Funiculus sociatus GB2-C1: one gene and its partner. The protein of the gene in region 2 interacts with the protein of the main gene of each other region in a pairwise test. Links are inferred from orthologs where the notes say so. Each region holds a gene or a part of one and is shown on either strand. Other genes may lie near its edges.

Region 1 (15,849 bases), on a different replicon or contig from region 2:
GGAATCGAAGTATAAAGCAGCTTATCGAGTAGTTCAACCAACAGATTTAGTTTATAGCGATTCTGCTTATCCGAGAGGAGAGGGAAACGATTTATTGCCTAATCCCAATTCTTGGCAAAGCTTCAAGGTATCGGGTAAGAAAAATCAGTCTATTGATGTTACTGTTCCTTTGCGAGAAAAATTGGGTAACGCTACGGGAATGTTAGCTTATGGCGTTCAGGCGCGAACTAATCGCTACTTAGAAAATAATAAGCAGCAATGGCGCGAATCGACGAATTATGGAATGGTGCAATTAACTAATTTGGGTGTATTTACACAGTGGTTTCCAGAGTCAGGTTTCGTCAGAGTGCATCATCTTTCTGATGGTTCTCCTGTAGTAGCTGCACGCCTTGAGATTTATGAATCAAAGTTGGAAGCAAAATCTCGTCCTCAACCTACGCCTTGTGCAACTGGCGAAACTGATCAAAATGGTACGCTGTTGTTAAATCGTCAGAATTTGCAGCAGTGCTTGGGTGGAAATACTGGCTTTGAGAAAGAACCGAAATTGTTAGTAATTGCTCGTGAAAATCAAGATTGGGCATTTACCCGGACAGAGGAATATAGCGGTGCTTATGGCTATGGTATTGATTCTGGCTGGGATGATGGTAAGCCACAATCGCGGGGGGTAATTTTCTCAGATAGACAGCTTTATAAACCTGGGGAAAAGGCGGCATTTACTGGTTTTGCTTACTATTTAGAAAATGGCAGTATCAAGCAGGACAAAAATGCTAGTTATAAAGTAACGGTATTAAATCCAGATGGTCAAAAGACAGATTTAGGCACTCAAAGCACAAATGAATTTGGCACGTTTTCCCTGGAATTGCCCTTGCGAAATAATCAGCCTCTCGGCTATTATTCCATTCAAGCTAAAGGTAAAAATAGTAGGGAAATTTCTGGCGACTTTCGGGTTGCTGAATTCAAACCACCCAATTTTAAGGTTGAGTTAAATTTAGACAAAGAATTTGCTATAGGTGAGCAACAAGTTGAAGCGAAAGCTGCTAGTAATTATCTGTTTGGTTCGCCTGTGGAAGGAGGGAAAGCTCAATATTATGTCACTAGGTCGCAAGCTGATTTTAAACCGAAAGGGTGGGAGCAATTCTCTTTCGGGCGACAGTGGTTTTGGCCGGAGGAAAGTCCTACTGTCGCCAGCGATGTGCTGCAATCAAATCAGGTGTTAGATGGTGGCGGGAAGAGTAGTCAAATTGTCAAAATTGCTAAGGATTTGCCTTACCCGATGATTTATCGGGTGGATGTGCAAGTTGCGGATGTTTCTAATCTGTCTGTCTCTGATTCTAAAACGTTTACGGTATTGCCGAGCGCTCGCTTAATCGGACTTTCCAGCAATTTCGTTGCTGATGCTCTTCAACCTTTCCCCGTCCAGGTTATCGTCACCGATGCTACCGGAAAAGCGATCGCAGGTCAACGGGTGCGCGTCCAACTGCAACAAATAAAGTACAGCAGTGTCACGCGAGTAGTGGAAGGCAGCAATACTGCTAAAAATCAGGTTGAATATAAGACGGTAGGAGAAGTAGAGGTAAAATCGGGAAATAGTCCTCAATCTGTCTCGCTGACTCCGACAGAATCCGGTTCTTATCGGATTCGCGCCAACTTTGCTGATTCTAAAGACGAAGTAACCGCCACAGATTTACAGATTTGGGCAACTGGCGACAACGCGGTAAACTGGGGAGAAAGAGAAAGCGATCGCGTAGAAGTAAAACTCGACAAAGACACCTACAAACCCGGTGAAATTGCTACAGCTTTAATCCAGTCTCCCTATCCGGAAGCAGAATTATACTTTGCAGTTGTCCGCGACAAACCTCTTTATAAAACAATTACCAAAGTTAAAGGTGGTGCGCCGCAAATTAAATTCCAAGTGACACCAGAAATGCTGCCAAATGCAGCAGTAGAGGCTGTCTTGGTTCGACAAGGCGCTAATATAAACCAGGTGGATTTGGGAAATCTGAAAAACTTGATGCGAATTGGTTTTGCACCTTTCAAAACCAACTTGGACGACAAGTATTTAAAAATTGTCGAGACGGTGAATGCACCATCTTTACAACCCGGTGCAGAACAAACAGTACAACTAGAATTGAAGGATGCTACCGGAAACCCAGTAAAAGGACAATTTACTGTAATGGCGGTGAATGAGGCGGTGTTGCAATTGAGTGGATACCATCCGCCGGATTTGGTAAAAACTGTTTATGCAGAGCAGTCTATTTCTACTCGCTTCAGCGATAATCGTCAGAATGTAGTAGTCCAACCCAATCAATTAGCTAAACCCAAAGGCTGGGGTTATGGCGGGGGACAATCAGCAGGCGCAGCAAGTACGCGCATCCGCAAGGATTTCCAAGCTTTAGCTTACTACAATAGCGTCGTCACAGATGAAAGTGGACGAGCTAGCGTGACTTTTAAGTTACCAGATGACTTGACGACTTGGCGGGTCATGGCTGTTGCTACTGATGGAAATTTGCGCTTTGGGAACGCTGAGACGACGTTTATCACAACTAAACCGTTGCTGTCTAATCCTATATTGCCGCAGTTTGCGCGTCCAGGCGATCGCTTGGAAGTTGGTTTATCTGTCACTAACAACACCCAACAAACAGGAAATTTGGCGATTAACGGTGTTGTCGGCGGTTCCTTACAGTTTGCAGACAATCATCGCGGGATACAAACCAAAGCAGAATCTGGAACTCGCGCCTATCGCTTTCCTATAGTTGCAGGTAGTGCAGGCGAATCTCAGGTGAAGTTTACCACGCAGTTGAACGGTATATCTGATGCTTTTGAAGTGCCTTTGCAGGTGAAGCCGTTAGAAATTACTGAACAGGTTGTAGAGTCGGGAACGATCCCCCCTAACCCCCCTTCAAAAAGGGGGGGAGAGGTGAAGATTCCTGTGAATGTTGATAAAAATGTTGTTCCTGATGCGGGAGGTTTGGAGATTTCCCTAGCTAGTACGCTGATACCGGAAATTACCGCACCAGCGAAACAAGTTTTGCAGGATGAACAATTACCTTTCTTGGAACCTGCGGCGAGTCAGTTAGCGATCGCATCCAGCTTACAATCTCTTTCTGAAAAATATGGGAATTTCAAACAATTTAACCCCAGCCAGCAAGCAGCTACAGCTATTTTAAAGTTGCAAAAACTCCAGCAGGCTGATGGTGGTTTTGCTGCTTTCCCCGGACAAGAGAAATCAGATCCTTTTGTGACTCCCTACGCCGCACAAGCTTTGGCTAAAGCCTCTCAAGCAGGATTGACAGTAGATTCTCGAATGATGTCTCGGCTGAAATCCTACTTAAAGAAAATCCTAGCAGCTCCCGGTCAAAATGATTTGTGTTCTCAAGAATGCAAAAATCAGTTGCGACTAAAAGCCCTGATAGCATTATCAGAACTGGGAGAAAAACGCAATGACTTTTTAGCAGATATCTATGCACAACGCAGTCAATTTGATTTAGTTACTCAGATTAAACTGGCGCGTTACTTATCTGGGTTTCCAGAGTGGCAAGAAGAATCGCAAACTCTATGGAATCAATTGCAGGAGAATATCTATCAAACAGGTCGTACAGCTACAATAAATCTTCCCCAAGGCTTATCGTGGCTAAGTTCGCCAACAACTGCACAAGCTGAAGCTTTACGTCTTGCTATTTCTCAAAAGAGTAAGCTTGAAACTTTGGATCGCCTAGTGCAAAGTCTTCTGGGACTGCGGCGCGATGGCACTTGGCCGAATACTTATGATAACGCCCAAGCATTGACAGCTTTGGTGGAATACACTCAACTCCAGCCAACACCGCCTAATTTTGCCGCCACTGTGAAACTAGCTTCGCAAAATTTAGGTTCAGCTCAGTTTAAAGGTTACACCAACCCCAGCCAGGATATTAAAGTGCCAATGGCACAGTTACCGCGATCGCGCCACGACCTGATTCTGCAAAAATCTGGTCAGGGTACGCTACACTACCTTGTTGCTTATCGCTATCGCCTACAGGGAAATCAGCCGGGGAGATTCAATGGTTTGCGAGTGGTGCGGGAAATTCGTCGGGTTAGCCAAGAAAAAATCTTGCAAAAACAAGGTCTTTATGCTGAGGATGAGCCGTTGACTGTGGAAGCGGGACAGGTGTTTGATATTGGTTTGGAGATTATCGCCGATCGTCCTGTGGATCGGGTTGTGATTACCGATCATCTCCCGGCGGGGTTTGAGGCGGTGGATGCCAGTTTCCAGACTAGCGGTGTCAACGTGCGATCACAGTCCGATAACTTTGGCTTCAAGACAATTTATAGCGATCGCATTGTCGCTTATAGCGATCGCCTTGAACCTGGAGTTTACAGCCTGCACTACCTCGTCCGTTCCGTCACCCCAGGCACGTTCCTCTGGCCCGGTGCAGAAGTTCATCTGCAATATGCTCCCGAAGAGTTTGGACGCACTGCTTCTTCTACATTGAAGGTGTCCCAACCGAAGTAACAACGCAAAAGCAACGTGTAGAGACGTTGCTTTTGCCTATTTTTGCCTTTTGCCTTTTGGTTTGGTTGCGATCGCCCATAGCCGTGCAAATATTATGATTATTTGCCACAACGGCAATTATTGCGATATCAAGACCTAAGTATATTCAATAAGCAACATGGCTGGAAAACCCGTAAATAGTAGTGCAGGTGGTTGTCTGGTTGTCCTTTTGCCTATTGCCTTTGGAATTGCCTTTCTGTTTGTAGCATGGCCTGTGCTGTTAGCACTGCTGTTGCTGGGAATTATTTTGAGGCTTTGGCAAAACTATCAATGGCAAAAGTGGAGTCAGCAAGTAAATCCTTTTTTTCATCAGCTGATCCAAGAAACCCAAGGGCGCGTTACCGCACTTGACTTGGCAATGAAAGCAAATCTGCCTGCATCAGCAGCGCAACGGTACTTAGAGACAAAATCTCAGGAATTCGGCGCTCGCGCCCTTGACTATCAAGACCAAGGCACAGTTTATTACTTTGTTACCGCTAGCACTCTAGGCACCATATTTGACGATAGCGAAGAGTACAGTCTAGATGATGATAGCGATGATGATGCCTCAGAAGACGAAACAACCTCACTAGATGAGCAGCCAAGCACGCGCTTACAAGACAAACAAGCGACTGAAAAACCAACAAGCTCTAAAGGTATCATCCAATCCGAACTGGCAAGGCGGCTTGATGTTCATTCCAGCACTGTTTACAAACGCAGAAGTGAGCCATACTTTTCAGATTGGAGCAAGAGCCGAGATCCAGAAGGAATTGCCTGGAAATACTCCTCCAAAAGTAGGCTGTTTTTTCCCATAGAATCGTAGCCGAAAGAAAATAAATCAGCCACAAGGAAGAAGGTAAAAATGCTTAGTTTTGCCTTCTTCACTTCCAGAAACAGCCTAGATATTATTTTGCCTGCAAAATATGATAATAATAATAACTTTGATATTTTGCCTTGCCTTCACACGAGCAATCGTAGCTTCATACAAACAACATATCAATCCTGTAAAAGATTGAGAATAGTTAAGAAATAACAAGAATATTAAAAATTAATAAAAATAGTAAAATATTAGTTATAAAACGGTTTTGCAGCCTATATATACCCATGCTTAAATGAGTATTTATAAATGATAAAACCACAACTAGCTAGTAATCAAAAAGTTAAACTAGAGACAAATCCCCAACCTCGTATCATTGATGCCAATATGAGCCTAGTGCCGCGCCAGTTCAGCCCAAAACAGGCAGAGGCACTGCAAAGTTTAGCACGTCAGATCGTTGCCCAACAAGAATTACGCCGCGATTTGGCCCGTTTGACCTATGCCCCGCCACACCAAGAAGTAGAAAAATTAGGACGTTTCTTCACGCTTTCTGAGGAGCGCCTGCGCCTACTAGAGTCAGTGGTGGTCAACGCTAATGATGGGATTGTAATTACCAAAGCCGAACCGATGGAGGAGCCGCTTGGCCCTAAGATTGTCTATGTCAATGAAGCCTTTACCAGGATGACAGGTTATAGCCTGGAAGAGGTTGTTGGCAGGACTCCCCGGTTTTTGCAAGGGCCAAAGACCGAGCGATCGCAACTAGACAAAATACGTCAGGCTATTTCGCGCTGGGAGTCAGTCAGAGCCGAGTTAATCAATTACCACAAAGACGGTTCGCAATTTTGGGTAGAGCTGAATATCGTGCCACTGGCAGATAGTAGCGGTTGGTTCACCCATATGCTGGCGGTGCAACGCGATATCACTGAACGCAAAGCCGCTGAAGAAGAACTAAGATCCCATGCGTGTGCCTCAGCAGTGATAGCGCAACTCGGTCAACGGGCGCTTTCTGGCACGAGTCTTGACAAGCTGATGGATGAAGCCATCACCATTGTTGCCCAAACCTTGGAAGTGAAGTATTGCATGGTTTTGGAACTGATGGCGGGAGGTAATGCTTTCTTTCTCAGAGCGGGTGTCGGTTGGCAGGAAGGGTTTGTCGGGTCTGCAAAAGTAGGCGCTCACGACCGTTCCCAGGCAGGATATACGCTGCTGACAGGGAAGCCAGTCATTGTCGAAGACCTCCGCATCGAAACGCGCTTTTCTGGAACACCATTGCTGCACAACCACCGGGTCATCAGCGGCATGAGTGTGATTATTCATGGTCAAGGCGAACCTTTTGGGGTGTTGAGCGTTCACACGACGACTCACCGAAAGTTTACTGAAGATGACGTACATTTCTTGCAAGCTGTTGCGAATGTTTTGGCGGCAGCTCAGGAGCGCCAGCAAGCAGAAGAGGCGCTGCGGGAAAGTGAGGAGCGCTATGCGCTGGCGGTTCGTGGCAGCAATGAGGGACTGTGGGACTGGAACCTGAAAACAGAAACAGTCTATTTTTCACCCCGCTGGAAATCCATGTTGGGTTGCCAAGAAGACGAAATTAGCGACAGTCCCCAAGAGTGGTTTAACCGGGTGCATCCGGAAGACTTTTATCGAGTCAAAGCAACACTGGACGCGCATCTGGAAGGGCTGACTCAGCACTTCGAGAAAGAGTATCGGATGTTGCATAAAGATGGAAACTACCGCTGGATGCTCTGTCGGGGGCTAGCTATTCGAGATGCCGATGGGAAAGGGTATCGGATGGCTGGATCGCAGACTGATATTACAGACCGGAAGGTGGCTGAGGAACAGTTGATTTATGATGCGTTTCACGATCCGCTGACTGGTTTGCCAAATCGAGCATTGTTTATGGATCGGCTGGGACAAGCGATCGCGCGATCTAGAAGACAGCCAGAGTATCAGTTTGCAGTTTTATTTCTGGATCTGGATCGGTTTAAAGTGGTCAATGACAGCCTGGGTCATGTTACAGGCGATTCTCTGCTAATTGCGATCGCAAATCGTCTGCAAATTTGCCTGCGGGAAGGCGATACGGTGGCGCGGCTTGGGGGCGATGAATTTGTCCTCTTGTTGGAGGATGTTTGCGATCTCAGCTTTCCGATTGCGATCGCCCAACGCATCCAAGAGGAACTGCGGACACCTTTTAATCTCGATAGGCATGAGGTAGTTGTTACCGCCAGCATTGGCATTACTCTGAGTGGCGGCCAGATGAGCGATGGCTCATCCGGCATCCAGAATGTATGTCCCTATCCCGGAGACATTCTGCGCGACGCTGATATCGCCTTGTATCGCGCCAAAGCTCTCGGCAAAGCCCGCTACGAGGTGTTTACCACCGCCATGCACGCCCATGCTGTGGCTCGCTTGCATTTAGAAAATGACCTCAGACGCGCCCTTCCAGAAAATTCTGAATTCTCAATTAATACTCCATTAACTCAAAATTCAAAAAACCAAGCTCAGAAATCAAAACTCTTGCTGCACTACCAGCCAATTGTCTCCTTAGCCACTGGCAAACTTGCTGGCTTTGAGGCATTGGTGCGGTTGTCTCACCCGATGCGCGGCTTAGTTTCTCCAATTGAATTTATCCCCGTCGCTGAAGAAACTGGTTTAATTGTGCCTATGGGAATCTGGATTTTGCGGGAAGCTTGTCGTCAGATGCACCTCTGGCAACTAGAATTTCCTGACTTAGCGCCGTTAACCATGAGCGTCAATTTATCCGGCAAACAGTTTTCCCAACCCGATTTAACTGAACAAATTAAGCAAATTCTTGAGGAAACCGAGTTACCAGCCCATTGTCTGAAACTGGAGATTACTGAAACTGTGGTGATGGAAAATGCCGCCGCTGCTACCGCGATGCTTCAGCAACTAAGTAACTCTGGAATTCGGTTAAGTATTGATGATTTTGGCACAGGATATTCTTCTTTAAGCTACCTGCACCGTTTCCCCCTCAATACTCTAAAAATTGACCGTTCCTTTGTTAAGGGTATGCGGGGAGAAGGGGAAGATTCCGAAATTGTAAAAACAATTCTTACCCTGGCTCACAATCTGGGACTGGATGCGATCGCAGAAGGGATAGAAACGGCGGATCAGCTGGAGAAATTGCGATCGCTAAACTGCGAATTCGGGCAAGGATACTTTTTCTCTAAGCCACTTGATAGCAATGCGGCTGGTTTATTCATTGCCTCAAATTTGGATAATAATTATTAAGTTGATACAGCGGCTTGCAGTCTGATGAAGTACAGGCTATGTGGAGAGATACCCGACTTCTTGGAGTTGTCGGATATCTGTGTAGCTCACTCACAAGGGAAAGCCCTGTGTTTCTCATTCCCAGCCTCTGACTAGGAACGAGAAATATCAACTCAATATTTCAATAAATTCATTAACGCTTCTTGCACTGGTCGTTGACTGATGTAAACCCTTGCAGCTTCAACCAGATTTGCAATATTCACCGGACTAGCATCATCTATATCGTCACTCAAGCGTTTTCCGGTCAATTTGCTATCTAATCTAAATTGCAAACGCAAGTAACGATTATCCTGAATAATCTGCTTAGCGATGTAATTATTAATGTCAGATGAGGCATCAAAAATTACATCAAGAATTGGTAACGCCCATTGTGTTGCACCCCATTGTTGAGCAGATTCTAGGGGAATTTCACGGGTAAGACTTCCTGTACCCACTGAGAGGACAGAAAGATCATTGGGTTCATAGCCAAGTCGCAATGCTTCAGCGATCGCGCAAGCTGTCGGATTATTTGCGCCTACACCGCCGTCAATAACTGAATATACCTTTGCCACTCGGTATATAGAAGTATTGTCAGGCACCACTGCCCAAGGTTCATCCACTATCGCCTGATGAATTGCCCCTCTGTACCCGATGATAGTACGAGTTTGACCCCTTCCCGTACCACCGATGATCTCAATGAGCATTTGATTGTAATCACCATTGTCGTCCGCTGCCTCTGGACTCAGCGTTATAGTGTTTATCTCTCCACCTTGAGCTTTGCCTTCTTCTTTCCGATCCAATTTGTGTGCAGGAAAAAAGGTAGGCGCAGATGCAGAACAAACACACGCTTCCCACACAGGAAGATCGCCAAAAATTTTGCGCCAGCTTTTAAAAATCAGCGGTTCCCGGCCAATTGTATCGTAGGCAGTAACCAGCAGATTTGTTGAAGTGATATCTGACAGTTTTGTGTATTTGAATTCTTCTTTGAGAACGGAAATTAAACCGTTATCTGAATACTTAGGAGCAGAAATTCCATACTGAAGAACTAATCCCGCCCGTTGCGGCGACCAAATGCTTCTATAAGGGAAAATTCTAGAACCTTTTCTTTGGTATAGTTCCACCATCTGGGAAGGTTGAAGACCTGTGGCAATCCCCGCCGCCAAAACTGCTCCCGTGGAGGTTCCAGCAATTAAGTTAAAATACTGATTTAAAGGTTGGCCGATCATTTTTTCGATTGTTGCCAGCATCGTTGCAGCAATTACGCCTCGAATACCGCCACCGTCAAAGCTTAAAATCCGAAAAGTCACGTTTTTTGTCCCTATGTATAATTTTATTGTCGGTCAGGTTGCTAATAGCTAATAATCATCAACAATAAACCATTAGCTATTAGACTTCTTGCTTCGTTCTTGTCACTTCAAGGGTGATTTTGCCGCCAAAGTCTGGAATTGGTGCGGCGGGTTTGCTGAGTCTAATTTGAACTTGTGTCACTTGCTCTAATTCTAAGATGTTCGATGCGATCGCGCTGATTAATCGTTCCACCAAGGCAAATTTAGACGTTTTCACCAGATTCTTTACTGTTGAAATCACTGTGCGATAATCCAGAGTGTCTTCTATAGCATCGCTTTTTCCCGCTGGTGCCAAATCCAGCCATAAAGTCACGTCCACTTCAAACCATTGTCCCAGTACCTGTTCCTCTGGTAAATAGCCTGTGTAGCCGTAGCAGCGAATCCCTGTTATCTGAATGTTATCCATTGCAATTTTGAGTTTAATTTTTCAGAAGCCAAAATTTATGCTATATCCTGTACAGATACATTTGCACTTAAGACTTCTGCCTCCTGAGGTTTATCTATAATTAAATCCTCAATATTCTGAATCATTGAGCTACAAATCTCATCTAATGGCAAATCATTAGTATCATGTCCGAAAGGATTCTCTATCTCATTGCCGATTTGTTCGATTCCAAACAAAACAAAGCTTAGTAAAATAACGATTATACCTGTCCACCATCCCGATTTTGCAACTAATTGAAAAGGTAACAAAAAGCAATATATTAGCAATAATCGCTTGAGGTAGATAGAATAAGCTAAAGGAATTGGCGTTTTTACAATGCGTTCGCAGCCAGTTAAAGCTTCTACCATTTTATCTAGCAATTCGTTCATAGCAATCAACTGATTGCTACTTAATAAATTTCGGTTATACTGCTGTTGTAGGTAATCGCCAATCCAAAGAGCAACTTCTAATGGGGGATTTTTCACACTTTTGAGCTTGAGCGATTGGGATGGGGTAATTATATCTTCCAACTCGCTTATCGGTTCTTGGCGCAACTGTAATTTAGTAGCGATCGCAAAAGCACCCAATAGGCGCAGCGTTGAATCTTTGTTGTCTTTATCTATCAGTTCTGTAGTAGCGATCGCTACCCGAATCTGACGCGCTAAGTTGCGGACATTCACAACTAAAATACCCCATGATTTCCTACCTTCCCAGAACCTATCGTAAGCCGTGTTTGTCCGAAAAACTAATAATAAACCTAATACCAAGTTGTAGACAACATTAGTAACTAAGCTAGCCAAACTATTCTCTGATACTGGTAACCCCCAATAATAGAATAGAGAGATTAAAAAGCCAAATCCTCCGCACAACAAAACACGAGGAAAAATGATGGGAGCCACTGACCCCCGCAATTGTAAAGCCATTGCAAACCAGTTTAATTCGTCATTAATCATTAATTATTAGCCCTTAGCCATTCTTTCGCTCCCCGGCTAGAACCAGGGAATACACTCGTAAAGGCTCTCCCTCTGGTTCCGAAATTGTCCTAGTTTAATCGCAAGCTTATAACGTAGGGCTATACGAATTTCTTAGTAGAAAGTCGGCTGATTGGCATTCCCAGGCTCCGCTTGGGAACGAGAGATTACAAATCGCGATGGATAAAAGGTTTGGCATCTGCACCGCTGTAGGAGGCGGCAATATGCCCATCACCTACAATTTGATATTTGTATGTCACCAATCCTTCTAAACCCACTGGCCCACGAGGCGGCATTTTTTGAGTGCTAATTCCCACTTCTGCGCCAAATCCGTAGCGGAAGCCATCAGAAAAGCGAGTGGAACAGTTGTGGAAGACACCAGCAGCATCAACTTGAGCAAGAAATGTTGCAGCAGCTTCGGAACTTTCGGTCACAATAGCATCTGTATGCTTTGAGCCATAAGTATTGATGTGGTTAATCGCGTCCTCCAGGGAATGCACAACTTTAATAGAGAGAATTAAATCGCTGTATTCTGTCACCCAGTCTGCTTCTGTAGCAGCTGCAATGTCTAGAATTTGGCAGGTTTTCTCATCTCCCCGCAATTCCACATTTTTTTCTTGCAAAGATTTAGCAACTTTCGGCAAAAATTCGGAAGCGATCGCGTTATGCACCAGCAGAGTTTCTAAAGCATTGCAAGCGGCTGGATAGTGGGTTTTGGCATCTACGGTAATGGCTACAGCTTTCTCAATATCAGCAGCTTCATCCACATATACATGACAAATTCCTTCTGCATGACCCAAGACCGGAATCCGAGTGTTATTCTGCACAAATCGGACAAATGAGTTAGAACCTCTAGGAATAATTAAATCCACATACTGATCTAACTTCAGCAATTCCAGCGTTTCTTCTCTGGTAGTTAGCAACTGCACAACATCTGGATTAATACCAGTTTGGGTTAATCCTTGACGAATTGCTTTTACTAAAGCTTCGCAAGAACGCACTGCTTCCTGTCCGCCTTTGAGAATGACACCATTGCCGGATTTAATCGCCAGAGTAGAAATTTGCATTACCGCATCCGGACGTGCTTCAAAAATCACTCCTAGAACACCTAGAGGACAAGTTATGCGCTTGAGAATTAAACCTGTATCTAGTTCCCGATGAATTTGGACTGCGCCGACAGGATCGCTCAAGCGTCCCACATCTCGCACACCCGCGATCGCGCCCTGCAATTTTGTCTCATCCAACTTTAACCGAGCATAAAGCGGTTTAGGAATTCCCTCCGCCTCCGCCGCCTTGCAATCAGCCGCGTTAGCCGCCAAAATTTCAGATGTTGCGGCTTCAAGCGCGATCGCGATCGCCACGATTGCTTGATTTTTAGCATCAGTTGAGAGAACCGCCAGCTGACGTGCGGCTTCGCGGGTGAGTCGAGCAATGTCGTCAATTATGGATGAAGAAGCAATCTGGGAAGCAGTCATAGTATTGAATCGAGTACCGCCGTGCAAGCCAAAGTCTAGTCAAAAATCTCTGTATGCCTTTACTTACATCTTGCCTGACGGCACCTTTAGATGTTGATAATTGCAGAGATATAAAAGTTTAATTTTACTACAGGGTGAATTGTGGCCACTGCCACAGTACAAAATAATTGTGCAAAATCAATCTTATTGAAAGTTTGGCTTTCTTAAGTCAATCGCGCTTTAGTCTAGCAACTTTGGTATTCTACCCAAAACCGCTAGTTGTGTGTGCTAAGGTGAACCTAAAACTAGCAGCTCTACGAGTCTAATAGTTCCCCACTCTGCAACAACCTTTACATGAAGCGCGCTCGCCTGATCATGAACCCGATTTCGGGCGATACTCAGCCCAACCCGATGAAGCTGCCCGAAATCATCGCGGGGATGGAAGCCCAAGATATTCGAGCTGACCTCGCATTTACTACTGCTTCAGAGTCACCTTCCTTGATTGCACAACGAGCAGTAGAAGAAGGCTACGACATGGTTGTTGTCGGTGGTGGCGATGGAACTGTAAGCGAAGTTGCCAAAGGCTTAATCCACGCACCAATTCCGCTCGGCATTATCCCCATAGGCACCTATAACAATATCGCCCGCAGCCTCAACCTGCCAACCGATGTCGCTGAAGCTTGCGCTGTGTTGGCGCACGGTGAAATTAAAAGCATTGATGTAGGTCAAGCCAACAATGAAAATTACTTCTTTGAGGCGGCTGGTGTGGGACTGGATGCAGCCCTGTTTCCATTAGGTGAAGAAATCAAAGGTGGGCGTTGGGGTCGGATGCTCCAAGCTGCTCAACTGGCAATTGGCTATAAACCGCAACGGCTAAATATCCAGTTTGACCGTCCAATATCTGAGGCTATCCTTCAACCTGCCTCTCGGCGGCGATTTTTGCTGCGGCGACTAGGGCGCAACCGAAGTAAGTTTCGGATAGAAGCTTTGCTGGTAGCGATCGCCAACGGCCCTTATTACGGTACTGGTTTTACTGTAGCTCCAGATGCCATTATGGATGATGGTCTGCTGACGGTGAGCGTCTTCCGCGACTTTAGTAAATGGGAACTGATTCGTCACTTCTGGTCGATTAGCAAGGGACAATATCGTCGGAGTTCTAAAATCGAAACTTACCAAGTTGCAGAGGTAAGACTAACATCAAAGGCGAAGTTACCAGTCCACATCGACGGTCATCCGTTGGGAGAATTGCCCGTCACCCTCAAAAGCATCAAGCACGCGCTTAAAGTTATTGTGCCAGCAGCAGATACGCCTAGCTACAAGCGAAAAGACGACCCAAATCCTCCGGTAGCCTTGCCAGTAGCCGCTACTGATGGGTTGGAAACTTAATCAACCAAGTGTGTCAGATGCGGGTAACACAGAGGAGGTGGGGAGAAGTCAGAATGTACTACACCCAATTGCAAACCGCTATCTGAGATCAAAGCCAAAAGTTAAATTGCAAACGGTTCAAGTTCGCTATTGTTCCACTGTTTTCTAAATTGCTCAGCGATAAACGGTCGAATTTTGAACTTAGGCGGGCGACCGTCTTGGACATCGATCCGCAAAAACGAGTACGGTCGTCGCTTGTAGAAACCTTGACCATTGCGCCCCACAAAAAGCAATGATTTCGCTACCAAGCGGGTGCGATCGCTCTGACTATTCCGAAAAGTTTCTGTCAATTCCGGCCCTTCGGAGCGTTGGCGGCGGAGACTGTAACCACTGCCACCACACACGATCCAGTTCAGGTTGGAATCTGCGTGTCCAGTATCGCCAGTACGGATATATTCCAAGCAGTGAGCATGGCCACTGAGAATTAGATCGACCAACGGACGCCCCGCCGCCTGCTTGCCTACAGCATTAGCCACCGCATCCAGCACCTGGCGGAGTCGGTTGCGAATCGCTAAAGTTTGTGCTTGGTGCCACTTTGTCGCTTCCGTGACATAGGGAGGATGGTGAAAATAAATCACACGTCCGCGCACCTGGGCTGTATTCCAAGATTCAATTAGCTTTTGTCGAAGCCAGTTTAGTTGTTCCAGGTCGATGACAGTTGTTTCGTCGGCTGCTAGTTGTTTCTCAATGTCGAGCAGAAGCTCGTCGATTTGCTCTAACTTGGTACGATTGTCATCAAGCTGTTCCGCATCGTCAGGTTGGTTAGAGTCAAGTTCAGATGAAGTTTCAATAATTTGCCGCTTTTGCCGCTCTAGGTCATCCCGACGCTTTTCCAGTTCCCGGCGGTAAGCGTCCCCCTCTTTTGTGGCTGGAAGCGGTGATGGCGCGTTAAAAGTATTTGAGTCAAGTGCAAAGAAATCAATCCCACCGCTACGGAAGGTGTAATAGCGGTTAGGTAGGCGGGTAAAACGTCCCGGTTGATAACGAAGACAACGACCTGTTTCGGTTTTGGCGGTGTAATGACTGTCTAGATGATGTTCCAATTCTCCCTTGGGGTCAAACGCCTTCAGGTAGTCAAGAAACGCCCGTGCATAGGCATTGCCTTGTCCCGAACCATGCCAGCCAATGTCGAAGCCGCCATCTAACTTCGACTTTAACAGGCGGCGCAGTGGCAGAGCCGCGTGTGCTATCAGACCGTAGATAATCGGCACGTCATAGTAATCGTGGTTCCCTAGTACAGGAAGAAACGGCGTATTGAAGACCATTTGGTCATAAGTAATGCGCTCTGGTTGTTCGCCCCCCACCAAAAATTCTCGGTAGGGAGAAATGAAGTTTTTCAGGTAGTATTCGCTGGAGCCAACCAGATAGATCACGTCCCCCGTGTGCAAGACGAAACGACTCTCTTCGCGGTGGGGCAGCATTAGTTCTGCAACTTGCCGTTGAGGGTTTTCTCCCCGATAGGCACCAGAACCGCTATCACCCACCACTAAAAATGAAAACTCTGGACTCTCACAGGCATCATCTAAAACCATCCGGGTTTGATCGATTCCCCGCTCCACAAGACTCGGTTCCAGCCACCGCACCCGCTCCTTCATTTTGCGGATTTTGAGTGATATCGGTGGGTCGGACACGAAT
Region 2 (15,310 bases):
AAATCCGCACGCTGAAACCTAATAAACTCAAAGAACGTTCTAAACTGAGAAAATGCCCACCCGTATCCACAGCTAATAACTCCGCCAAGCCATCTTTTAATGCCGCACTGGGAGGAGGTTCCATTTGATATAAATGTTCGGCAATTACCAGCGGAGGCCCATCGGTGATTAAATAGTGCAGTAAACGACATTTGGCTCCCTGGTTAGAATTAGCTGGTTCTTTATCCTGCATCAAAGATGACTCTGTAGCTGTAAATAAGCGAATTGCTTCTCCTTTAGCGGGAATAGTACCGAAGGGACTAAGGGTGAGTGATTCAAATCCTAAGTTATTTTGAGTGCCAGTTGTTGCGTCTTTATTTGATTTTGTAGCATCAACAAGATAACGCTCTGGGATAGGCAAAGTTTGCCGTAGCCGTCCGGTTTCTAAGTCAAATTCGCCTACAACGGGGGAAACGCCATTAGGGGGAATGCCTTCGCTAGCGATAAATACGGATTTTTGGGGAGTAATGGCAATTCCTTCAGTATCCAGGGTGCCTTTAGGATAAGTTTTTCCTTGCTCGTCGGTAAGAAAGGTAACGTCTTCAACTTCTACTTTCTGAAGGCTGATCTGGCGATCGCTATCATCATTTAAAATTAGCTTCAGCGTGTAGAATCGGGCGGGAGCAAACGTGCCGCGGTCATCGGAAATGGCATAGAAACGGTTTTGCTGTCGGTCGTAGGTCAGCCCTGATAAGCCCCCAACGGGTGTATCCTTAAATTTCATCTTGGGCAGCTGGTACTCTCCCAAAAAATCTAGGGATAGATCGAGAAACACCCGATCTCGTGCCACCCCTGGCTGGATGCCACAGGAAGTGAGAAAAATTAAGAATGCGATCGCTATGCCCAAAAGCCTTGGTAGCAACCTAAATTTGCTCCGGTTCACCGACTCCCTCCTAAACTTGACTGTTCATCTGGAAACTCTGGTTTTACTGTAACAGTCGAAAAACTATGAAGTATAAAGTATCAAATATTATCTTGTATCTAATATGCAGAAGTTGATGGCTCAGGTGTGGTATAAGCAGCGTCCCTCAAAAGCACTCTTTTTAGGAATTACCGCTTTGTTCCTGCTGTGTTCGGGTTCTGTCGGTTGGGCAGCTGATGATGATAAACCCAAAATCAACCCCCTGGAAATAACGACACCCGATCCCCTGTTGCCTTCTCCACCAGTAGAGCGTCCCGCCACCCCCCAAGAAATCCGCCTATTGAGAGAGGCTTTGGATGATTTAAACACCCAGGCAACTGAACAGCTAAAAGCAGGCAATGCACCAGCAGCTTTTGAAATTTGGTATCGGGAACTGCGCTTGCGGCGATCGCTTGGTACCGTCGAAGAGGTGCAAGCATTGGGACGGATTGGCGATATTGCCTGGACGAATAATCAAAAAGCTGATTTGCAAATCATCACCCAGCGTCTGCAAACGATTCGGGCTGAGGCGTTAGGAAAGCCGATCCGTAAAAACGAGAAGCGTCCTTTGGGAACAGCAGATGTTCCTGCTACCGTAACTGATGTCACACCAGAAAATGCGGAGCTTTTGCAAGCTTTGGGTCAAGCTTACCAGCAAATTCGCTTACCTGGGGAAGCTGTGGAGATTTATCAACTAATTTTAGCTGATGCTCGTCAGCGCCAAGATATTGCGACAGAAGAAGCAACGCTGAAGACAATTGCCCAAGGGCACATGAGTTGGTTTGATTATCCCAAAGCGGCGGCAGCTTATGAGGAGTTGCTGGTTTTGGCGAGTCAAAAAGGCGATCGCGTTAGCGAAGTCGTTTATCTACAACAACTGGCGTATATTTACGATAAGGTAAAGCAACCGGAAAATTCTCTCAAGTTTAAGCAACAGCTTTTGCAAAACTACCTCAGCGATCCGCAAGCTGCAAATCAAATACCAGCGATTAAGATAGCGATCGCCGACGACTATCAAGCCCTCAACCCACCAAACCCAGACGCGGCAAGCCAAAACTATCAGGAAGCCTATAATCTAGCATGGACTTTGCAACAGTTTGCCTCTGCCAGCGAAGCCTTGAAAAAACTAGGCGATCTCTACCGAAATTATAAAAAGCCGGAATTTGCTTTGCAGGTTTATCAAGTTTTATTGAAAGTAGATCAGCAGTCGTACAATTACTACAACTTGATGAATACCTACGACCAAATGGGACAAATTTATTTGGAACGTGGGGACATGGAGCAAGCCAAGACAGCATTTCAACAGGGGCTGGAATTAGCCAAGTCTTTGAAATATCAAGAAAATTATTTTGTTACTCAGATTGAACGAGTGACTAAGCAAGATTAGCAGAATAGCGCCTGCCCAGACGTAAGAGAAAGCGCGATCGCTTAATAACGAATCCGAGGATCGATATAGGCATTAATGATGTCAATCAAAATGCTGGCAAATACCACAATTGAGGCAAAAAATATCATGATGCCTTGAACTGTGGGGTAATCTCGTAAAGAAATTGCCTCATACAAACGATTACCTAATCCGGGCCAAGAGAAGGTAACTTCTGTTAAAACGGCACCGCCTAGCAAAGCAGCAAGAGTTAACCCCAGGACGGTAATCACGGGAATCATGGCATTTTTCAAGGCGTGGGCAAAGAGAATCCGCCTTTCGGGAATGCCTCTGGCTCTTGCGGCTTCTACGTAATCTGCTTTCAAAGTTTGCTTCAAATTTACTCGCACAATCCGCTCAAAAATCCCGCTGAGGAGGATTCCTAGTGTCAGGCTAGGGAGGGCAAGATGATGTAAAGCGATGAAAAATTGGCTGAAGTTACCGCTTAAGAGGCTGTCAATGGTGTAAAGACCTGTGATGCTGGGAGGAGCCTGTAATGTTAGGGGAAAGCGCGATCCGAGGGGAAACCAACCCAACTGTACTGAGAAAATCAGCTGTAGGATCATCCCCACCCAAAATAAAGGCAGCGAGTAGCTGATGATGCCAAATAAACGCCCACCAGCGTCTAAAGCGGTTCCGGGACGGGAGGCGGAAAGGATACCAACACCAACGCCAACAATAAATGCGATCGCCATACTAAACACCGCTAATTCCACCGTCGCCGGGAAGTATTGCCCAATTACGTCCCACACCTCTAGTCCGCGACTGGTGATAGATTTACCCAAATCTAGATGCAGTAAATCTCCTAAATAGCGAATGTATTGCACCCACAGCGGGTCAGATAGCCCCAACTCTTGACGATACCTTACCTTGACATCTTCTGGGGCGCGACCGCCTAAAACCGCATCGACTGGATCTCCTGGTGTCGCCCGGAGGAGCAAAAATACGATGGTGACAATTGTCCACAGCATTAAAGGTGCTAGAAGGACACGGGCGAAAATGTAATATTGTAGGGCTTTAGAACGTGACATTTGAAATGGGGAATGGGGAATGGGGAATGGGGAATGGGGATTACTAATTGCCACGAGATTTTAAGTAGGCATTTAGCTTGGGTGGCAGTTCATCAATGATTGGTTTGAGTTTGGTTACTTGTTCATGTGTCAAGAGCTGTCGAGCGTATGCTAATCTCAACAAACTTATTGTTTCGTATAAAGATCCTCTAGCAATCTTTATAAAACGCCGATTGTCTTGGAAATTGTACCGACCTCTTCCTTCAGAAATATTGGCACAGACGCTATCTGCGGCACGAACAATTTGTTTACCAAGTGTCTGTTTAGCAAAATCGTCCCATTGCTTAACAATATGCCAAATTTGATTTGCTAAACTCTCAGCTAACTTGTAAACATCCAAATCCTCAAAATCTGGTCTTCCCATGCTTACCCCATTAACTACTAAGCTGATAGGCGTAATTAGACATTACTCCTGAAAGTCTGGAATTGGGAATAGATAATTGGATAATTGGGGAAAAGAAAGACTAACAAAAGAATCTTCCAATTCCCCATTCCCCATTCCCCATTCCCCATTCCCCATTCCCCATTCCCTATTTACTTTTTGATCGTCCAAAAAGCAAAATCTTGAGTCGGGTTGATGCGAAGACCGTTGACACCTTTTTGGGCAAAGGCGTAATCTTTACTTTGCCACAAGGGGACGTAGGGAACATCTTTGGCGAGTAAGTCTTGAATTTCTGCGAAGACTTTCTTTCTGGCTTCGGGATTTTGTTCTTTTCGCTGCTGTGCAATTAGCTGGTTCATGCGATCGCTATAGTAAAAAGACCCCTGAGTTTGGCTGGCTCCTTCTTCACACCCGGTTGCAGCTGAACCTTTGGTACAATCCAAAAACGGCTGCACGTAGTTGTCAGGATCGAGAAAGTCCGGATACCAGTCCAGTAAGACTGTCTGATAAATTCCCTGCGACACGTTCTTAAAAAAGCTGGCAGAATCCTCAGTTTTCACTTCAAATTGCAGCGTCCCACCGAACTGTTGAGTCGCTAATGCTTGGAGTGTACCCGCCGCGAGTCGGCGAGTGGGTGAAGTAGATGGATACCAAACCTCTAACTTTAGGGGATTGGTGGGAGAGTATCCGGCTTCCTGCAACAGTTGTTTTGCTTTTTCGGTGTTGCCATCGCCATACTGATCTTTGAATACTGGCTTGTAGACATCAAAGGTTGTCGGCACCATACTATAAAGTGGTTCGGCTTGATTTTTCAGCGATCGCTCATTTACCAGGGGTCGATTTACCATCGATGCGATCGCTTGCCGTACTATTGGGTTATCCAGGGGCTTAGCTTTCGTATTCAGCACCATGTAACTAGCCGCACTTCCCTGAGACTCGTTAACCTGCCAACTACCTTTTGTCCCGCCATCTTTCAAGCTGGCAATCTGATCTGGATCGAGAGATAGGTAAGCAACATCAACGCCGCCAGTACGAAATGTGTTATACAAGTTAGCTGAATTGGTCAGCACCTGTACATCAATTCCCTTATTTACAGGTTTTTCTCCCCAGTATTTATCAAATACATCCAACCGTTGCGACTCGCTGCTAAACTGCACCAATTTGTAAGGGCCAGTGCCTACAAATTCGTTTGGTTTGAATTTTCCTGCGCCAATTTCATAGACTTTCGGGGAAACGGCACTAGCACCGTTAAAGGCAAGCAGGGAGGGAAAGGCTGCAAAAGGCTTTTTCAATTTGATGCTTAATTCATACTCGCCGCTTGCCTGCACCGAGTCCACAATATCGCCTAATAGGAATGACGGTTTACCTTTGTTTTCGATGAAGCGTCGCAGAGAAAATGCCATTGCTTCGGCGTTGAAGGGGGTGCCATCGTGAAATACAACACCTTGACGCACGGGGATGGTATAAGTTAACCCATCTGGACTGACTTTAGGTAATGCTGTCGCTAACTGGGGTTTGAGGTTGGCGGTTCCCGGTTCGTAGGTATACAAGCGATCGCCCAAATTATAGTGCAAGTAGCTTGCTGCCAGCTCGTAGTTATCCGCTGGGTCCATCGTCCGTGGCTTCTGGGTGGTGCCAATGGTAATACGACCTCCACCAGCAACAGGAGAAGGAGACACAGCAGTATCAGCACTCGGTCTTCTACCGCAGCTGACTGCTAGAAATAAACAAAGGGAGAACAAACAAAAAAATTGTCCTGCGCGTCGCCACTGTCTGATGAACATCTATGTCTTAGTTAAGGATTAACTCGCGAGTCGTTATCAACTTTCCGTGCATTGAATTATAAATCCGTCCAACGCCGATTTTTCTAATTGGGATACTGCGATCGCACTTAACGTACTTTTTCGCCTCCCAGTTGCCGACTCTAGTCTCGAAATACTCCTGAAACAGCAGCTATAATAGCCGTCTGGTGTTTGGCAAGTAAAGCGCCACCTCTCTGCTAGCTCCAACATTTTGCTAATCTAGCCGAGAGTTAAAGCAATTTTCGAGGATTGTCTATGGACGACACATTTATGACTATCCCCAGCAACTGGCAGGACTGGCTAACTGTATTCGGCTATATAGTCTTTACTAGCTTCATCATCTGGCGCGTGTTTACAACAAAACCGAAGTAAAGAGCGATCGCATATGTCAAGTTTATAAGCGATTTTATTATGGTTGCAGATATTGAAAAGGAGATAATTGTTCGATGGACAAACTAAAGCATTATCGCAATTAAATTCAAAAAATATTAACCCAATACTATGAGTGGGGATCTAACACTCCTCAAGATGGGATAGAAGAATGCTTGGCATTTGATAAGATTCGAGACCACTATTTTTGGTTCCACCTTGGCTGGGATGGCAAACATAGGGTTCAATCGGTAATGGTTTACCTGCGAATTCGAGATGGAAAGATTTGGGTTGAGGAGGACTGGACGAAGCAGGGAATTCTCAACGAACTGTTAGAAGCTGAGGTACCCCATGAGGATATCGTTTTGGGATTTTAGCATCCCAGTAAGCGACCGTTGACAGAATTTGCAAGTGCTTAGTTTGGATTTTTGGTCTGATTGCGATCGCATAAAGTTTTCGCAATTATTAGCTTCGTCAGGTAAGGTAGGCAATGCCCACCCTACCTTTTAGCTGATAGGGTGATTTTAAGCAACGCATGGAAAGTTAACAATGCCCTAGCGATCGCGCCTACGCCTTAAACTTCTCAATAATCAGCAAATCAAATCGAATAGTACAGCGGGAAAGATTTTGCGTCTTTTGGCTTGACAAATACTTGTTGTTGTGTATTAAGTTTCAATTGGTCAAACTTTTCGCGGGAAATGTTCGCTGTCACTACCTGACCATCATCTAAGATTAATTCTGCCTGAATTTCCCAACCTAGATGAATCAGACGATTGACTCTGGCAGATACAGTAGTTCCGTTTGGCTCAGTTTGAATTACCACATCATGGGGACGCAAAAATATCTCCGGTTGGCTGGAATCAAACCCGTTACCCTGGAAAATGTGTGAACTACTGGGTAAGACGTTTACCGGGCCAATAAAGCTCATCACAAAAGGCGTGGCTGGGTGGTCGTAAATTTCGGCTGGCGTTCCCACCTGCTCAATTTTGCCTTTGTTCGTCACCACGATTTCATCAGCAACTTCCATCGCTTCTTCCTGGTCGTGGGTAACGAAAACCGTTGTAACGTGTACTTCGTCGTGCAGCCGCCGCAACCAAGCTCGTAGGTCTTTGCGAACTTTAGCATCTAATGCCCCAAAGGGTTCATCCAGCAGCAATACTTTCGGTTGAACTGCTAGACTTCGCGCTAGGGCAACTCTTTGCCGCTGACCTCCGGAGAGTTGGGAAGGATAGCGATCGCCTAGTCCTTTCAATTGAATTAACTCTAGCAATTCTTCCACCCGCGCCTTGATTTTTGCCTTGGGAACTTTTTGAATTTCCATGCCAAAGGCGATATTGTTGCGGACACTCAGGTGCTTAAACAGGGCATAGTGCTGAAACACAAACCCAATATTTCTATCTTGGACGCTCTGATTTGTGGCATCTTTGCCAGTGATCCAGATTTTGCCACTGTCTGGTGTCTCTAGACCAGCTATTAGCCTCAGTAGCGTGGATTTTCCCGAACCCGAAGGCCCCAATAGCGCCACCAGAGAGCCAGTTTTAATTTCTAAGCTTACCTGGTCAACAGCTTTGAAACTGCCAAACTGTTTAGATACGTTTTCAACAACTATGCCCACTGCTTTCAACCCCTAGACAAGAACTTTCCTGAATTTATCCTGGGTGGTAATCAACCCGCAAAACATCAGAATTAAATAATCTCCGGTTTCCCGATGATCTTACCGTATTTTGTTATATCACACATAGAGAGGATTGGGAATTGGGGACTAGGGACTTTGGGCTAGAGGCTGGGTAAGATTCTTCCCAATCTCCAATTCCCAATTCCCAATCCCCAATTCCCAATCCCCAATTCCCAATCCCCAATCCCCAGTCCCATTTGTAGATGTGTTAAGCTCTGTTGCAATTCAGTAAGATCCAGAGGGCTAGGCTTCAGCTAAATAGAAAGTCCGTGATAACATCTCACCTTGTAGCCGTAAGAAATTGGGAGAAGACCTTTGACACTACGGGTTGCTGTTGTAGGATCGGGACCTGCGGGTTCATCTGCTGCCGAAACCTTGGCAAAAGCCGGAATCGAGACTTACTTGTTTGAGCGCAAGCTAGACAACGCCAAGCCTTGTGGCGGGGCAATTCCGCTGTGCATGGTGAGTGAGTTTGATCTGCCGCCAGAGATTATCGATCGGCGGGTGAGAAAAATGAAGATGATCTCACCTTCCAATGTTGAAGTTGATATCAATATCCAAAAAGAAGATGAATATATCGGTATGTGCCGTCGCGAGGTGCTGGATGGCTTCTTGCGCGATCGCGCTGCCAAGTTGGGTGCTAATTTAATCAACGGCACCGTTTATAAACTGGATATACCCACAAACAATACTGATCCTTACACCTTGCACTACGCCGATCATTCGGATGGTAGCGCTGAAGGAGTAATGAAGACCCTAAAAGTCGATTTGGTAATTGGGGCAGATGGTGCAAATTCCCGCGTTGCTAAGGCAATTGATGCCGGGGATTACAATTATGCGATCGCTTTCCAAGAGCGAATTCGCCTGCCAGATGACAAAATGGCTTACTACAACGACCTGGCAGAAATGTATGTCGGTAACGATGTCTCTACTGACTTCTACGCCTGGGTATTCCCCAAATACGACCACGTAGCTGTCGGTACTGGCACCATGAAGGTGAACAAAGCCGACATCAAAAATCTGCAAGCAGGCATCCGCGCCCGTGCTGCCCGTAAGCTTGCAGGCGGTGAGATTATTAAAGTAGAAGCTCACCCGATTCCAGAGCATCCCAGACCCCGCCGCGTCGTCGGTAGAGTCGCCCTAGTAGGAGATGCTGCCGGAACTGTCACCAAGTCTTCTGGTGAAGGTATTTACTTTGCCGCTAAGTCGGCGCGGATGTGTGCTGAAACCATTGTGGAATTTTCCAACGGTGGTCAGCGCATTCCTACTGAAGCCGACCTCAAGGTGTACCTGAAGCGTTGGGATAAGAAGTACGGACTCACCTACAAGGTGCTGGATATCCTGCAAACCGTCTTCTATCGTTCCGATGCTACCCGTGAAGCCTTTGTAGAGATGTGCGCTGACAAAGACGTGCAGAAGCTGACATTTGACAGCTATCTCTACAAAACGGTTGTCCCAGCAAATCCCTTGATTCAAATGAAGATTACGGCCAAAACCATTGGTAGTTTGCTTCGGGGTAGTGCTTTAGCTCCTTAAAAAAAGCAAAAAGCGCCTCCAAGAAACGGCATAGATTCGCTTCCTCAAATTTTGGGGTAAGACAGCAAAAGGGCAAAAGAATCTTTCTTTTGCCCTTTTGCCTTTTAAACCGCGTCTGCGGTCATTTGTTCAGCGTTTGGCAACTCCAGGCAATAGCCTGCACCGTACACAGTTTTGATATAACGTGGGTGACGCGGATCTGGCTCTAGCTTCGTTCTCAAGTGCCGGATATGCACCCGAATGGTTTCTATGTCATCATCCGGGTCATAGCCCCAGACTTCCCGCAGAATTTCACTGGGAGAGACAGTTTGACCGTGCCTTTGGAGTAAGCAATGCAGTAGTTCAAACTCCAGATGAGTTAGCTTAACCGTTCCGCTGAACCAGATAGCCTCAAATCTTTCTGGTACTAACGTTATCGGCCCATAGCTGAGGATTTCCGAGTGTTTGGCTGCTTGAGGGATGCGGTCTGTACGTCGCAACAACGCCCGCACTCGTGCCAGCATTTCTTCCACTTCAAACGGCTTGGTCAGGTAATCATCGGCACCAGCATTAAAGCCTTCTACTTTATTTTGAGTCTGACCCAGTGCTGTCAACATTAGCACCGGAATATCGGCAGTACGCTCATCCCGCCGCAAGCGCTGGCAGACGGTAAAGCCGTCTACCTTGGGCAGCATCAAGTCGAGCATGATCAGGTCTGGTTGCAGTTGCATAGCCAAAGCCTGACCTTTTATGCCGTCTGGTGCTTGGCTGACATCGTATCCAGCCATTTCCAGATTGATTGAGACTAATTCTGCGATCGCAGCGTCGTCGTCGATGACGAGTATCCGGGGCATCACTAGAAATTTATAGCTACAGTTTTTTTTAACTTTCAATAAGAACCTTCATAGAAATACAAAGATTCCTGTACAGATTATACGCAAGATTATAAATTCTTCCTAAAGATAGTCTTGTATTATTCAAAAAATCGCTATACAGGTTAAGTAATAACCGTTCTCTGACGGTAATACAACTTAATATTTTCCCCACACCATCGAAAAGACTGGTTGAGGAAAAAATATATTGGGCAACAGCAGGGGCATTCTGCTGATATTGACAAGATTTTATAAATTACTGGTTGGCGCTTCCAGAACGCTGACATCAATCAACGGCGTAGCATTGAACCCTTGTTCGAGTAAGTGGCTTTGGATCTTGCGTTCGATCTGGGTGCGAATCTCTTCGGTAGGCACCGTAATGCCTTCGCGACGTTGAACGTAGATGGTGCCGAGCATAGTGTTTTGACCTTTAATATCGGCACGGGTGAAACGGACATTCGCCTCCACCAGGTCGGCTAAATCACTTCCATTCAGCACCTTCTGAATCTCGCCAACAGCACGTTGGGCGCGGCTGGAACGCTGCAATTGCGGGGGATTCGAGAACTGCCAAGTCAGCAAACCCGCTAAAGCCAAAATTGTAGCTGTAAGACCAGAGGGAAAAACCCAATTTTTACCTCGGTCGTAACGAGCGCCGCGAGGGGAGAGTCCGTAGAGGCGGAAGACGATCGCTCCTGAAAAGTTAATCCCCACCAATTGCAGCAACAACACAAAGAAGCCGTTAAGCGCCAGATCCCATTGACCAATGGCGATCGCCATCCCAATTAATCCCGCAGGTGGTGCCAGTGAAGCCGCCACCAGGGTTCCCACCGCTGCCCCCGATACCAAACTACTCCGCTCAGATTGCACCAGGTTCAAGGCTCCAGCCGCACCTGCAACTAGGGGCAGCATCACTGCAACTGTGGAAAGATTACTGGTGCTAATCATTTGTTCTGTGGCGGCTTCCTGCCTTAGTAGCAGGCTAAGCACGCCAGTTACGGTGATTGTTACCGCCAGCGCTGCAACATATCTTAAGAGGCTACGTTTGAGCAATGTTCTATCACCGCGTGCTGTAGCGATCGCTACGTTCATTGCTGGCCCCGCAAACGGCGCAATTAACATGGCAGCAACTAGCAAATAGGTCGTATTGGTAAATAAGCCAATCCAGACGACAAAGCCTGCTGCTGCTGCATACCCCAAAAATCCTCGCCAGGAACCGACGCTTTGCAAACCTCCGAGAAACACTTCTACGGGAGCGCGATTGCCGACATCTTTAACCTGCTGTGGTGCCTCAGAAGGCGGTGGCTGTAAGGTAATGACCCCACGGGGAATTAGCGTGATGTGGGCATTTGGCAGCTTTTCCAGTTTTGACAACAGCTGCTCAACTTTCCCATTAGGAACATTAACGATCGCTAGATCTAACAGCCCTTCACTCCCAGTGGCTTCTAGGAGGGCAAGGTTTGCTCCATCACAACTCTTAGCGATGTCGATAACTTCTTGCCCGCTTCCGCGCGACACCTGCACCAGTAATTGCCGCATATCTCCCTGCCTAAACTGCGATCGCTATCAGGGTATATCAATGGAGTTAGAGCCTGCATCACAGTTTAGGTAGATTTCACTGTTTGAGTAAGGATGCGATCGCATTCGCTAAATATTCATACTGTGCTGGCGTGTTGTAAATTTGAGCGGAGATGCGAACTAGCTGCTTGGGGCGTGCGGGAAAAAATATTATTGGCACCTCAATCCCAAAAAGCTCCCACAAGGCATCTTGTAGCGGCGGGAGCAATCTTGTTTCTTCTCCAACGTCATCCGCATCATCCGGCAAAGGGACAACCGCCAGGGAGCCGATCATCTCATCGGGGCAGGGCGGCGATACTAAAAGCCTCTCACAAAGCATCTGCCTTGCTGCCAAAACCATTGTGCGGTTGCGCTGCATCAACTCCTGCCATCCGCCCGGTAGTAGCGATCGCATAAACTGAATTGCTTCTGGTACACACAGGTAAGCTGTAGGATCGTGGCTGCCTGTCCAGTCGAATTCTAGATGAAAGCGCGATCGCTCTTGACGGGGAGAGTTAGCACCGTGGCTAATTGTTAACGGACGAATTTCCGCCTGCTTCTCGCGTCGCACGTACAGGAATGCTGCACCTTTTGGCGCACACAGCCATTTATGACAGTTGCCCGTGTAATAAGTCGCCCCAATTTCTTCCAGGTTCAGAGGCACCATCCCCGGTGCATGAGCGCCGTCTATTAGTGTATCAACTCCGCAAACTGCAAGCTGGCGCACTAGCTGCTGGATGGGAAAAATTAGCCCGGTTTGGCTGGTTATATGATCTAAGAGTGCTAGCTTGGTTTGCGGTCGAACTTTGTCCATCACCGCTTGGATTACTTGTTCTGGCGATGTGATCGGGAAAGGTACTGTCGCGACTACGACTCGCGCCCCAGTACGACTAGCAATAAAATTGAGGGCGTTGCGGCAGGCGTTGTATTCTTGGTCTGTCGTCAGTAATTCGTCGTCTGGGGATAACCGGAGCGATCGCAATACTGAATTCACCCCTGTGGTGGCATTTGGTACAAACGCTAACTCCCCAGGAGCGGCACCCACAAACGCTGCAAGTTCTTTCCTTGCTGCGTCTAGCAGTTCCTCATACTCTCGGACAAAAAATCTTACTGGTTCTCGTTCTAGTTGCGATCGCAGGCTTTGCTGTTTTTCCAACACTGGTACAGGAGTGGCACCAAACGATCCGTGATTCAGGAACGTTACTGCCTCGTCGAGCAACCATAATTCCTGAAACTCTGAAGGATGAAGTCTAACTGACATTCCTTACTTCATCCTTCATCCTTAAATTAATCAAACTCCCCAGGCAAGATTCGAACTTGCGACCAATCGATTAACAGTCGATCGCTCTACCACTGAGCTACTGAGGAACGTTAGCTTTTTCTTTTCAACAGTTACTTATCTTATCTACAACTCGTAGTATTTGGCAAGCCCTTTAGCAAAAATTTTATATTTCCTTAATATTTCCGAGTCTATAAATCAATTTTTACACTTGCTGGGCGCTATACTATTTTTGACCCAAACGCCACTCAGCCAGACGCTGGCGGGCTTTCGCATCAATAGAATCAGCTAAAAACCGACCTGATGATTTTTTCTTAGGTTTATTTCTCCGCCGCAGGCAATTAGCTGTAGATTCCACGTCGTAGCTTAGCTGTAGGGCTGACATACATTCTGCCCCATACCCGACTACTGTTAGTTGCTGCGCCCTGTCGGATGTGGCAACAATCAATCGCGGCGAGTTTCTGGAGAAGTTGCGACTATAGGAAGCACAGGCTTTTTCTATGTATGTGTCTGCTGTCTGCCCAAAATCGGTGTAATAAACAGATAAAACGTTCGTGACAGGTTCGCAATAGCCCCGCGTATCTTGGTACTGGGCATCAAAGACAACCTGAGTATCAAAGCCTTTGTAAGCACTATAGTTAACCAATGCCTCGACTAGGGCTTTACGAGCGTATTCCAGCCCGTCGCGATCGCGGGTCTCTTGTAGGTAAGACCATAATCCGATCACGTTGTATCCGTCAACGAGCAAAACAGCTTGCGGTGAAGGGCGTGGCATTTTTCCAAGGTAAGTAAGTTTTAGGTAAAAATAACTATTTCATTACCTTAACATTAATTACGAGTATTTACTTTTTTAATGATAATTCTATAAAATGCCTGCTACCCATTTTAAGTAATGGGAGCAAAGAATCTCAAGAATTATTAACTTAAAACTCATAACTCCTGAGTTTGCAGGAGGCGAGCTTTCAAGCGTTTTGGCTCCCCTCGATCCACAACTAAGCCCTGCTCTAGTAAGAATGCGCCGTCAGCATAATTTAACTCGTCTAACCGATGCGTAACCCACAGCGCAGTTAGTCCCCTACTTTTAACCAAGCGTTGCACTTGTCCCACCAGATCCATCTGAGAATCTGGATCGAGCAGAGCGCTAGGTTCATCCAATAGTAAGACTTCTGAGCGGCGGGCGATCGCACCGGCGATCGCTATTCGCTGCTTTTGACCGCCGCTGAGAGCGTAGATGGGTCGTCGGGAGAGCGACACTAAATTTACTGCCGCCAGTGCCTGTTCTACCCGTCCGCTTACCTCCGCAGGCGAAAGATTTTCCTCCACCAGCCCAAAGGCAACATCTGCGCCCACAGTTGGCATCACCAGCTGATGATCGGGATTCTGAAAGACAAAGCCAACAGGTTGCAGAATCTGAATTTTACCGGATTGGGGAGCCAAAAGCCCAGCTAGCAACCTCAACAAAGTGGATTTGCCGCTACCGTTGGTTCCCAATAGCATCCAAAATTCACCTTTAGGCACTTCCAGAGAGCAGGACTGTAAAACTTTCGCCCCAGAAGGCCAGCTGAAGCAGAGGTCTTGCACTCGAATGGCAGGATCGGTCATGAGCAAGGGGAGATGGGGAGAGGGGAAAAGGGGAAGCGGGGGAGACAAGGGATGAGATTGGGAGAATTATTCATCCTTTATCTCTCATCCTTTGTCCTTCTTGTCTCATCCGTCAGCGAGGGCGTAAAAGCCTGGGGGTCTTCCAGTTGCTGCTGTACTGGATTTCTGAGAGATTTGCACGGCAACGATCTCACTGCTAAGTAGAGCGACTTTTTTCTCCGTTTGGCGATCGCAAGTTAGTTCTAACACAGTGGCGTTGCCACGCATCGCTGTCATAATTTCCTGATAAAGAGCTTGGGCATCTTCATCTGACTTCCGTTGCACCGACAACGGCATGGGGGTATTTTTCAGAATTAAGTCGATGGTGAACATGAGAGGTAATGCAGTCTAAATATAGGCTCCTAGTCCTAGTATCTCAGACGCGAAGGGTGTTGATGCCTGTCGGGGGGAAGGGAGTAACTTAATATGAGCGACTTGTACTTCTTGAGACGAAGGCAGCCTTGTCACCCTACAACTGCCTGGTAGAGGTGCAATCGGCGCGATCGCTCTCCGGACAAATATTAAATTCAGTAAAACAAATTGCGCCAAAACTGTGCAATTTGTACATAATAAGATTAAACTCAGTAAAGAATCGTAAACTGAGTTGACATCAAACTTTGTTTTCTGCCTACCCTATCTGATTAACAGAGAAACCAGGCAAAAAAGACGATTGCTGTACTTATAACATTTGGAGATTTGCTGTCATGACTATTGCAGTCGGACGCGCTACTAACGAACGGGGTTGGTTTGACTCCGTAGACGACTGGCTAAAGCGCGATCGCTTCGTC

The links.
Region 1: the proteins of NDI42_RS20025 (region 2) and NDI42_RS13585 interact in binary tests that used the Escherichia coli proteins (3 or more experiments, as listed by UniProt). The link is inferred for Funiculus sociatus GB2-C1 from one-to-one orthologs.

The regions. Positions count from the first base shown.
Region 1 is NZ_JAMPKJ010000025.1:540-16,388, reverse strand. The notes cover bases 10,657-13,575. They hold NDI42_RS13585 (glutamate-5-semialdehyde dehydrogenase), read right to left. Parts: upstream 12,811-13,575; coding sequence 11,503-12,810; downstream 10,657-11,502. Other genes in these bases: NDI42_RS13580 (diacylglycerol/lipid kinase family protein), read left to right, coding at 13,165-13,575; NDI42_RS13590 (bestrophin family protein), read right to left, coding at 10,657-11,317. In the rest of the region: NDI42_RS13615 (alpha-2-macroglobulin family protein), read left to right, coding at 1-4,489; NDI42_RS13610 (hypothetical protein), read left to right, coding at 4,647-5,330; NDI42_RS13605 (EAL domain-containing protein), read left to right, coding at 5,634-8,576; NDI42_RS13600 (patatin-like phospholipase family protein), read right to left, coding at 8,729-9,901; folB (dihydroneopterin aldolase), read right to left, coding at 9,981-10,346; more of NDI42_RS13590, read right to left, coding at 10,382-10,656; more of NDI42_RS13580, read left to right, coding at 13,576-14,175; NDI42_RS13575 (metallophosphoesterase), read right to left, coding at 14,277-15,849. UniProt on the Escherichia coli protein: Catalyzes the NADPH-dependent reduction of L-glutamate 5-phosphate into L-glutamate 5-semialdehyde and phosphate. The product spontaneously undergoes cyclization to form 1-pyrroline-5-carboxylate.
Region 2 is NZ_JAMPKJ010000048.1:30,322-45,631, forward strand. Bases 5,594-8,362 are described here. They hold NDI42_RS20025 (TOBE-like domain-containing protein), read right to left. Parts: upstream 7,602-8,362; coding sequence 6,585-7,601; downstream 5,594-6,584. Other genes in these bases: NDI42_RS20015 (ABC transporter substrate-binding protein), read right to left, coding at 5,594-5,599; NDI42_RS20020 (XisI protein), read left to right, coding at 6,103-6,363; chlP (geranylgeranyl reductase), read left to right, coding at 7,977-8,362. In the rest of the region: NDI42_RS19995 (esterase-like activity of phytase family protein), read right to left, coding at 1-922; NDI42_RS20000 (tetratricopeptide repeat protein), read left to right, coding at 1,038-2,327; NDI42_RS20005 (ABC transporter permease), read right to left, coding at 2,369-3,394; NDI42_RS20010 (four helix bundle protein), read right to left, coding at 3,438-3,797; more of NDI42_RS20015, read right to left, coding at 3,968-5,593; more of chlP, read left to right, coding at 8,363-9,197; NDI42_RS20035 (response regulator transcription factor), read right to left, coding at 9,302-10,030; NDI42_RS20040 (DUF389 domain-containing protein), read right to left, coding at 10,298-11,584; NDI42_RS20045 (aminotransferase class V-fold PLP-dependent enzyme), read right to left, coding at 11,661-12,863; NDI42_RS20055 (NYN domain-containing protein), read right to left, coding at 13,108-13,656; NDI42_RS20060 (ABC transporter ATP-binding protein), read right to left, coding at 13,812-14,483; NDI42_RS20065 (UPF0367 protein family), read right to left, coding at 14,589-14,855; NDI42_RS20070 (hypothetical protein), read right to left, coding at 14,871-15,071. UniProt on the Escherichia coli protein: Part of the ABC transporter complex CysAWTP involved in sulfate/thiosulfate import. Responsible for energy coupling to the transport system.